2 regions of the Pseudoalteromonas sp. SIMBA_162 genome follow, and region 1 is predicted to be linked to the other one. Evidence: riboswitches for the same ligand, from Rfam matches in the RefSeq annotation. Region 1 holds a riboswitch; the other holds the start of a gene.
The links. A riboswitch is a leader RNA that binds a small molecule or an ion and turns the genes downstream of it on or off. The one in region 1 is predicted to bind cobalamin.
Positions count from the first base shown of each region.

Region 2: another riboswitch for cobalamin. It lies ahead of R0J88_RS09650 (ABC transporter ATP-binding protein); the one in region 1 lies ahead of R0J88_RS03600 (TonB-dependent receptor domain-containing protein).

Region 1 covers NZ_JAWJBQ010000003.1:177,697-181,871, reverse strand. The annotation lists gene R0J88_RS03615 (ketopantoate reductase family protein) at 1-821, opposite strand, end outside; gene R0J88_RS03610 (VanZ family protein) at 814-1,164, opposite strand; gene R0J88_RS03605 (YajQ family cyclic di-GMP-binding protein) at 1,318-1,800, shown strand; cobalamin riboswitch at 1,979-2,142, shown strand; gene R0J88_RS03600 (TonB-dependent receptor domain-containing protein) at 2,175-4,001, shown strand; gene msrA (peptide-methionine (S)-S-oxide reductase MsrA) at 4,047-4,175, opposite strand, start outside.
Region 2 covers NZ_JAWJBQ010000010.1:115,499-119,673, reverse strand. The annotation lists gene R0J88_RS09660 (cobyric acid synthase) at 1-150, opposite strand, end outside; gene R0J88_RS09655 (FecCD family ABC transporter permease) at 153-1,157, opposite strand; gene R0J88_RS09650 (ABC transporter ATP-binding protein) at 1,159-1,959, opposite strand; cobalamin riboswitch at 2,035-2,174, opposite strand; gene R0J88_RS09645 (porin) at 2,222-3,151, opposite strand; gene R0J88_RS09640 (LysR family transcriptional regulator) at 3,337-4,175, opposite strand, start outside.

The DNA of each region.
Region 1 (4,175 bases):
TCGCTAATATACCCACAAATAGCCATTATTTCTGTTGGCCTGTTATTAGCAATATCTTGCTGCATTGAAGAATAATTTTCAGCGGTAAGCGACATTACGGTGTAAGCGTTATTTAACGCATCAGCTAAAGCAATATTCAACCCTTTTGCGTTAGCAACCCTGCAGCCCTCATAGAGTAAACTCATTATCGTTGCGCTAAATGCAGGGGCACGCAATTGGCCGTTTTTTATATTGTGAAGTGCAGTTAGTGGGTTAATAGCCACATTAACCAACAGCTTTTCAAAGCGAAGTTGCTCAATGTTATTGACCATTTTTAAATTAGGAATTGCTTGAAGTAGTGGTGATATAAATTGTGGATTTTTAGCTGCAAGTTTATTACAGCCACCAATCACGCTTTGCCCTTCACCGGTATGTTGCACTATGTACTGGGTAGACTTAAATCCGGCCATGCTGGTGGTTAAAAAGTATAGTGCTTGCTGAGTGTTCAGCTGAGGAATAAGCTCTTCAATATTTCCCATTCCATTATGAGAAACGACTAATATTGAATTTGCAGCAAGATAAGGTTTTATTTGTGAAAACGCATCTTGGACCTGAAAAGCTTTAACTGTAAAAATAACAACATCATAATTAGGTTGTTGCGCCAGATCGCTTAAATTAATAAAGCGTGCATTAATGTTATGTGACGGGGCATTTTTACGGCTATAAAAACGCGTATTGCAGGTTGGTTTGCGTGTTAAAACATGAACATTATTTTTGTGACTTAAAAAGTGGCTTAGTAACAAGCCAATAGCGCCATCGCCTACAATTAAAATATTAGTCATAGGGATTCTTTTTTCGAGGTGTAAAAATAACTCTTAGTAAAAAGTAACTAGCAGCACCAGCAAAATCAGCTATAAAATCGCCAATAGAGGCCTGCCTGTAGGGGAGTGCGTCTTGCATTATTTCAATTGATGCGCCGTAACCGGCCAATAACAAAATTTGTGCGTATAAGGGAAGCTTAAACGCTTTATCCATAATAATGGCAAGCACAAAAAAAATCCCAAAATGGGCTACTTTATCAATGTGTGGAAATAGGTTAGCTGCGCCTTTTATTTCTTTGGCAAATAAAAAAGTAAACGCCACGATGCTGAGCAAAAAAACAGCTTGGTAAACACGCCTTGTCACGTAAAATCCTAGAGTCGCTTAAAAAAGAAACTTGAGTATATCAAACTAAATGAGTATCGCACCTGAACAAGATGCAGAAAAATGTAAAGATTTATAGTTTTAGCGTTATAATTGCGTCATAAAAATTAAGATTGAATAGTTAGGAGAAAACCAATGCCTTCATTTGATATTGTATCTGAAGTAGAAATGAACGAAGCACAAAATGCGGTTGATAACGCAAACCGTGAACTTGAGACTCGCTTTGACTTTAGAGGTGTTGATGCATCTATTGAGCTAAACGACAAAACAATTAAACTTAAAGCTGAAGCTGATTCACAGGTTATGCAATTGTTTGATATTTTAGCGGGTAAAGTTTCTAAGCGTGGTATGGATGTAGCGAGCTTAGAGTTGCAAGATATTAGCCGTGCAGGTAAAAATGTATTTCGTAACGTTGCGCTAAAGCAAGGTATTGAAAAAGATGTGGCTAAAAAAGTAGTAAAAGCCATTAAAGATTCTAAAGTAAAAGTGCAAGCGGCTATTCAAGGCGAGGAAGTACGCGTAACGGGTAAAAAGCGTGATGACTTACAAGCTGCTATGCAAGTGGTGCGTACTGCCGATTTAGGTCAGCCATTTCAGTTTAAAAACTTCCGCGATTAATTATAAAAGCCTTTTTGGGCGCTTTATAAATAAAAAGCCAAATAGCCGCGCAGGTTATTTGGCTTTTTTTATAAACGCTACATAGTTTTTGTTTTTAATTGATTCGCTTTTTAGCTGTATAGACGTCCGTTGACATTTTTTATTAAACTCCTCACAATAGCGGCCTATTTTCAAGGTGCTTATTAATCTTTTCAATGGTTTGATTTTTTTAATAAGATAATCGGGAAGTTGGTGCGTTTTCATGATGACTACAATCCCAACACTGCCCCCGCAACGGTAAAGTAATACATAAAGCTATGTATTTACTGAGTCCGGAGACCGGCCTTGATGTAATCTTACTTAGTTCTTTGCGGTGGGCAAAGAAGGGGAACTTCATGTTAAAAAAAACAACTCTTGGCGTTGCAATTACTGCTGCGCTGTCACTATCTGTATCTGCTGCAGAGCAATCAATCGAAACCATTACGGTAACCGCTAATAAGTTTGAACAATCAATTACTAATGTATTAGCGAGTGTAAATGTTATAACTCGTAATGACATTGAAACCAGTAATGTTCGCGACTTACCAACGCTACTAACCACTCAAGTTGGGTTTCAGGTTAACCCTAACGGCGGTTTTGGCCAAAATGCCGGTGTTTCATTGCGAGGTACAGGGTCAGGTGATACGCTCATTTTAATAGACGGTGTACGCACTGGTTCGGCAACGCTTGGTCAAAAAGCATTAAGTAATGTGCCATTAAACAGTATTGAACGCATAGAAATAATTAAAGGTTCACGTGCTGCTATTTATGGCTCTGATGCGTTAGCAGGTGTTATTAATATTATTACTCGGGAGTCAGATAACCTTTCGGTTAGCGCTACGTTTGGATCTGACGCGTACCAAGACTACCAGATTGCTGGCTCTGTAAAAGCAGGCGATGTAACAACGGCTTTTAATGCAGGATTTGAAAAAACAGACAACTTTGATGTACTCCAAGGTGTTGCTCCCGATGAAGACGGTTTTGAAAACAAAAACCTTGGCTTTAAAGTAAACTATACCGACACACATTTCGGTAACTTTAAGTTACTAGGGCAATACAGCGAAGGCTTTGCTGATTACGACAGCCGCTTTAGTCCTGCCGATAGTACGATTGAGCGAGGGGGTTTTAAAAATTACCAGCTTTCGGCTGGTTGGAATAAAGACTATAAAAATCAAACTCACAGCCTTGATATAGCATTTGCAACGGATGATTCAGACAACCGTTATGTTGATTTTTCTCAAGGGCCAACAACAAGTACCTTTGTTACTAAGCGATCACAAATTGACTATAACGGTCAATACCGCTTAAACGACACGTTAAACATTAGTGGTGGTATTAATTGGTACAATGATGACGTATCACAAAGCTCAACCATGTTTGAAGTAGAGGAACGTGATGTATTAGCGGTATTTGTTGGCGCATATTACGATGCGGACGAGTTGCTTGCTAATTTAACCGTTCGTCAAGATGACGATGAGCAATTTGGTCATGAAACAACGTACACAGCGGCAGCTGGCTATCACTTATCCGAAAACGCTACATTTAGAATAAGCCAAAGCACGGGCTTTAAAGCACCTACCTTTAATGATTTATATTTTCCACTTTACGGCAATGCTAATCTTCAACCTGAAATGTCAGTGAATCGTGAGCTTGGCTTAAACGTCGACTTTGATACTGTACGTGTCGATGTCGCTATTTTTAGAAATGAAATTGAAGATAAAATTGATTATGACGCTAATTTTGCACTCACCAATATTAATGAGGCCCAATATGAAGGTGTTGAATTTAGTTTAGCCAATCAAATTTTGGGTTTTGATAGTAATGTGAATTTTGCTTACCTAAGTGCCGAAGATAAAGAAACAGGCGAAGCGCTTAGAAACGTTGCCAAACGAACCTTTAATTGGGAGCTTGCAAAACAGTTTGGTGCATTTGATACAAGCCTTGCAATGCAATATCGCGGTGAGCGAGCAGGAGCGGTTTCGCAATTGGGCTCGTATACGCTTTGGAATTTAGCAGGCAATTACCAAGTAAATGATGAAATTACGGTGTCGCTTCGTATAGAAAACGTATTCGATAAGGAATACAACGCAGTTGATTCTAACGCTGACTTTACAACAGGGCAGGTGTATTACTACAACACGCCAGAGCGCCGCTTTTTTGCTGGCATAGATTACCAGTTTTAAATAATCTAAATAAAAAGCCCGGTTTTACCGGGCTTTTTTGTGTTTTTACTCAGCTAAAAACTCTTTAAATACGGTTTCAAACTTATGTAATTTTGGTGCGATTAACATACTGCAATAACCCTGTTGTGGGTTTTCGTTGTAGTAATCTTGATGATAGTGCTCAGCAGGGTAGTA
Region 2 (4,175 bases), on a different contig from region 1:
GTCGTTTGTCACTGCGCTATTAAGTGCCATATTTTGTGGCTTAAACGGTGCGACTTTTATGCCTTGATTTGCAAATACTCGGCAAAGTGCAGCCACTAAGGTGCTTTTTCCCGCATCCGAGGTAGTACCCTGTATCATGAGTGTTTTCATGGCTACACCTTAGACTTTCTAAAAAAGAGTAAACATAAGAAAAACGCACTCCCCATAGCGGCCGTGATCACCCCTACTGGCAACTCTTGATTTTGAAGTAAAGAACGAGACAGTACATCGACCCACACCATAAATGTGCCTCCTGCTAAGCTTGTTATTAATAGCCCTGCTACGGTGCCTTGTGAAATAAAAAAGCGCACAATATGTGGCACCATTAATCCAACAAAACCAATACCGCCACACATTGCCACCAGCACAGCGGTTATTAAGGAGCTTAAAATTAGCATCAGCACCCTAAATCGATGCACTTTAACACCAAGGGTTATGGCACTTTCGTCCCCTAATAACATGGCATTAAGCTGGCGCCTAAAACTAATCATTACGCAGGTGCACAGTGTAATCACTAAAAAGGGTATCCAAAGCGTTGCCCACTGCGCACGAGCAAAACTTCCTAAGGTCCAAAATAAAATAGCTGCAACGGCTTGCGGCTCGCTCCAATAAAGCAACAAACTCGTAAATGCACTAAATAAAAACGAGAGTGCAACACCAGCAAGTAACATAGACTCAACTTGCCCGCCCTGCTGCCTTGTGGCAATTAATATAAGTAAGCTCATTGCTAATAAGCTACCAAGCAAGGCTGCGGCCGAAAGCATAAAACCCGCGCTAATTCCCACAAATGCCATAAGTACAACTACACCAAACGAAGCACCTGACGATATACCGAATAAGTAAGGATCTGCTAGTGGGTTACGTGTCACGGTTTGTAAAATTAGCCCAGCGATAGCTAACCCGGCACCGGCTAAAAACGCCAATAATGTACGGGGCATTCTTAATTCAAAAATAATACGGCTGGTGAATGAAGCATCATTTAAATAAATAAAACTGTTAAATACATCCTGTATTGAGGTATCTGCAGCACCAAAGCTCAATGCTAAAAATAAACTCACTAAGGCAATAGTAATACAGATAATCAGTGCAACTGAATGGCGTACATGCATTGCTAACATATTATTTGTAACCATAAAAGTAGGTAATATGAGGCGTAACTTTACCCAATTGAGATTCTTGAGGATGGTTACTAACCTGAGCGCATACACCAAACACATCATCAAGCATGTGCTCAGTCAGTACCTCTGCAGGAGAGCCGGTATGCGTTATTTCTCCATTTTTAATGACGACAAGCTCATCACACATAGCGCTAGCCAAATTAAGATCATGAAACGAAGCAAATACTGTAACACCAAGAGACTTTGCCAGCTCCATAACCTGTATTTGATATTTAACATCAAGGTGGCTAGTGGGCTCATCCATAATTAACAGCTGAGGTTGCTGAACAATAGCACGTGCAATGAGTGCCCGCTGCTTTTCGCCCCCAGAGAGCGATTCAAAATTTTGATTTGTATGCAGCTCAAGCCCTACCGTTTTTATAGCTAGAGTGATTTGTTGTTTTTCGCTTTGCGATGTTGAACTAAATAACGATTTATGAGGCGTTAGGCCAAGAGCCACAACATCAAATAACGACAAATTAAAATGCGATGGCGCCTCTTGTAAAACAACAGCAACGCACTTTGCATATTCATCACTTTTAAGCTGCCAAATATCATGGTTATTAAACTCTATAACCCCTTCATTAGGCTTATTAAAACGATATAAACAACGCAGTAAACTCGACTTACCTGCACCATTAGGGCCAATTAAGCCCACAAATTTACCTTCGGGTATTTGCACATTAATGTGTTTGAGAATAGGTTTATTTGCTATTCCCCACGAGAGATTTTGAACGTTTAATAATGGTGCTTTAGTTTGCAATACTCTGTCCTAGACACGAGTACCCACTTGTAATGCAACCACCAAAAAGGAGTACATTAAAATTAGCATGAGTAGGCCCGCTCATTAAAAATTGATTTGTATCTGACTTAAAGCATAGCGCTAATTACAGTTGCGGGAACAGTTGAGGAATTGCACCTCATTCCAAATGAAGCTCTATTATGGGCGGGTAAGTAAATAATTTAAAGCAAAAAAAACCGCGCTAATTACAGCGCGGTTAAAAAGGGAGTGTTTTAACTCGTCGTTAAAACTTATATTCCATACCTAAACCTAAGTAATCTTGGTCTACGTTGTTGTCCATATCAAAGCTTGAGTAAAAGCCAAATACTTTAATGTTCTTGTTAAGCTTGTGATCAACACCCACTGAAATAGCTGTTTTATCATCACTATCGTCAAAGTCCATTGCTTGGTACTGAACTTTGAACGTATTTTTACCCATGCTGTATGCTGCATTTAATAAGTAACCGTCACCTTCAGCTGAACCGTCTACTTTTTCTTGAGTTTGGTACATAGCACCGAGTTTAAAGTCTTCAACTTTACCTTGGATTGACGCACGTACAACATCGTAACCATTTACTTCGCTGTCAGCTGCAATTGAGGCATATACCGCACTCTTTTTAAGTGCTGAATCACCGTAAGTTACTGCCATTGAGTAACCGTTATCAGCATCTACATCATCCTCAGCAATAAAAGTAGCAAGTACTTTAAAACCTTCGTATGAGTTAGAAGTATATGTAATTGAATCACCTAAACGGTTTTCACCCTTGAATACGTTTTTAATATCGCCTTCAAGGTCATTAAATAAATCGAGTTTACCTTGCGCTTGTTTAAACGCCGTGTCGTTACGACCCACTACAACCTGACCAAACGAGCCTTTAACACCAACATATTGGTTACGCGCAGAAATATTATCGTCGTCGCCTTTTGAGTCTGCATCTGTTACATCAACTTGAAACTCAAACTTATAAACTGCTTCTAAGCCATCGGTAATTTTTTCTGAACCTTTAAGGCCAAAACGAGATGCATTACTTTTAATTTCAGTGAACGACCCTTCGCCGTCATCTGTAGACTGAACAGTCACATTTGCTTTACCGTAAACATCAACGTCAGCAAGTACATTAAAAGATAAACCACTTAGCAAAGCGACACATAAGCTCGATTTTACAAATTTCATGTTATTTCCTCGATAATCACAAAAGACTAATTTTTAAAACGACTGCAGTTTGTCACCACTAAATGACAGAAATATTACAAATGAAATATTTTTGACTTTTAAAGTTAATAAAACTGCATTATTTATGAAATCAAAAGGACATGAACATCAATCATACAAATATGTACCCACTTAAAATCCAATTACTAAGCATGTGCCTTAATAGTAGGTAGTAAATTTATGAGTGTTTCTATCAGTTCCTTTTGTTCGTTATCTCTATGGTAGGCTACAAATATATCTCTTGACGTATTTTCTACATTTTTTACATGAAATAATTCACCATTTTCTAAATGTTGCTCAACCAAAACATGTGGAATAAATGCGCTACCACCACATTGTAGTATTAAATCTAACGCAATTCGTCCGGTACTTGTTCTAAAGTAAGGAGGGGTTTTACCGTTAAACTGGCGTGCATGCCAAAGTGAAAATGTCGTTCCCCAGTCAACATACACGTACTGATTATCAAAAAAGTTTTCGTTTGTTGCAGTGTCATACCCACTTACAGGAATAATAGGCAGTTCACAAATACGCTCAACAACTAACTCATCTACTTTTGGTGGATCAAATAAAATGGCTAAATCAAGCGTGCGCTCAAGCAATAATCGCGTGCTTTCTTGCTGGGCTTTAACTTCAGCAACCAAAGAGACTCCCGGCATAGCCGACACAATATTAGTAATACCAAACTGCAAAAAGGCATCCCAAATATTAGGCGTCCCTGCCAAGCTAATTTGTTTATGCATATTATCAGCAAGGGCTACATCTACTTTGGCGCGCTGCATACCAGTTATGATCATTTGCGCATGAGGCAACAACCGTTCACCAGGCGCTGTTAATTGAATATTATTACGCTGGCGAATAAATAAATTAACACCAAGCCCTTGCTCTAATTGACGAATACGAAAACTGACCGCCGACTGCGTTATATAGAGGTTCTCTGCGGCTTTACCGAAATGACGCGTGCGCACTACTTCAACAAATGTTTTTA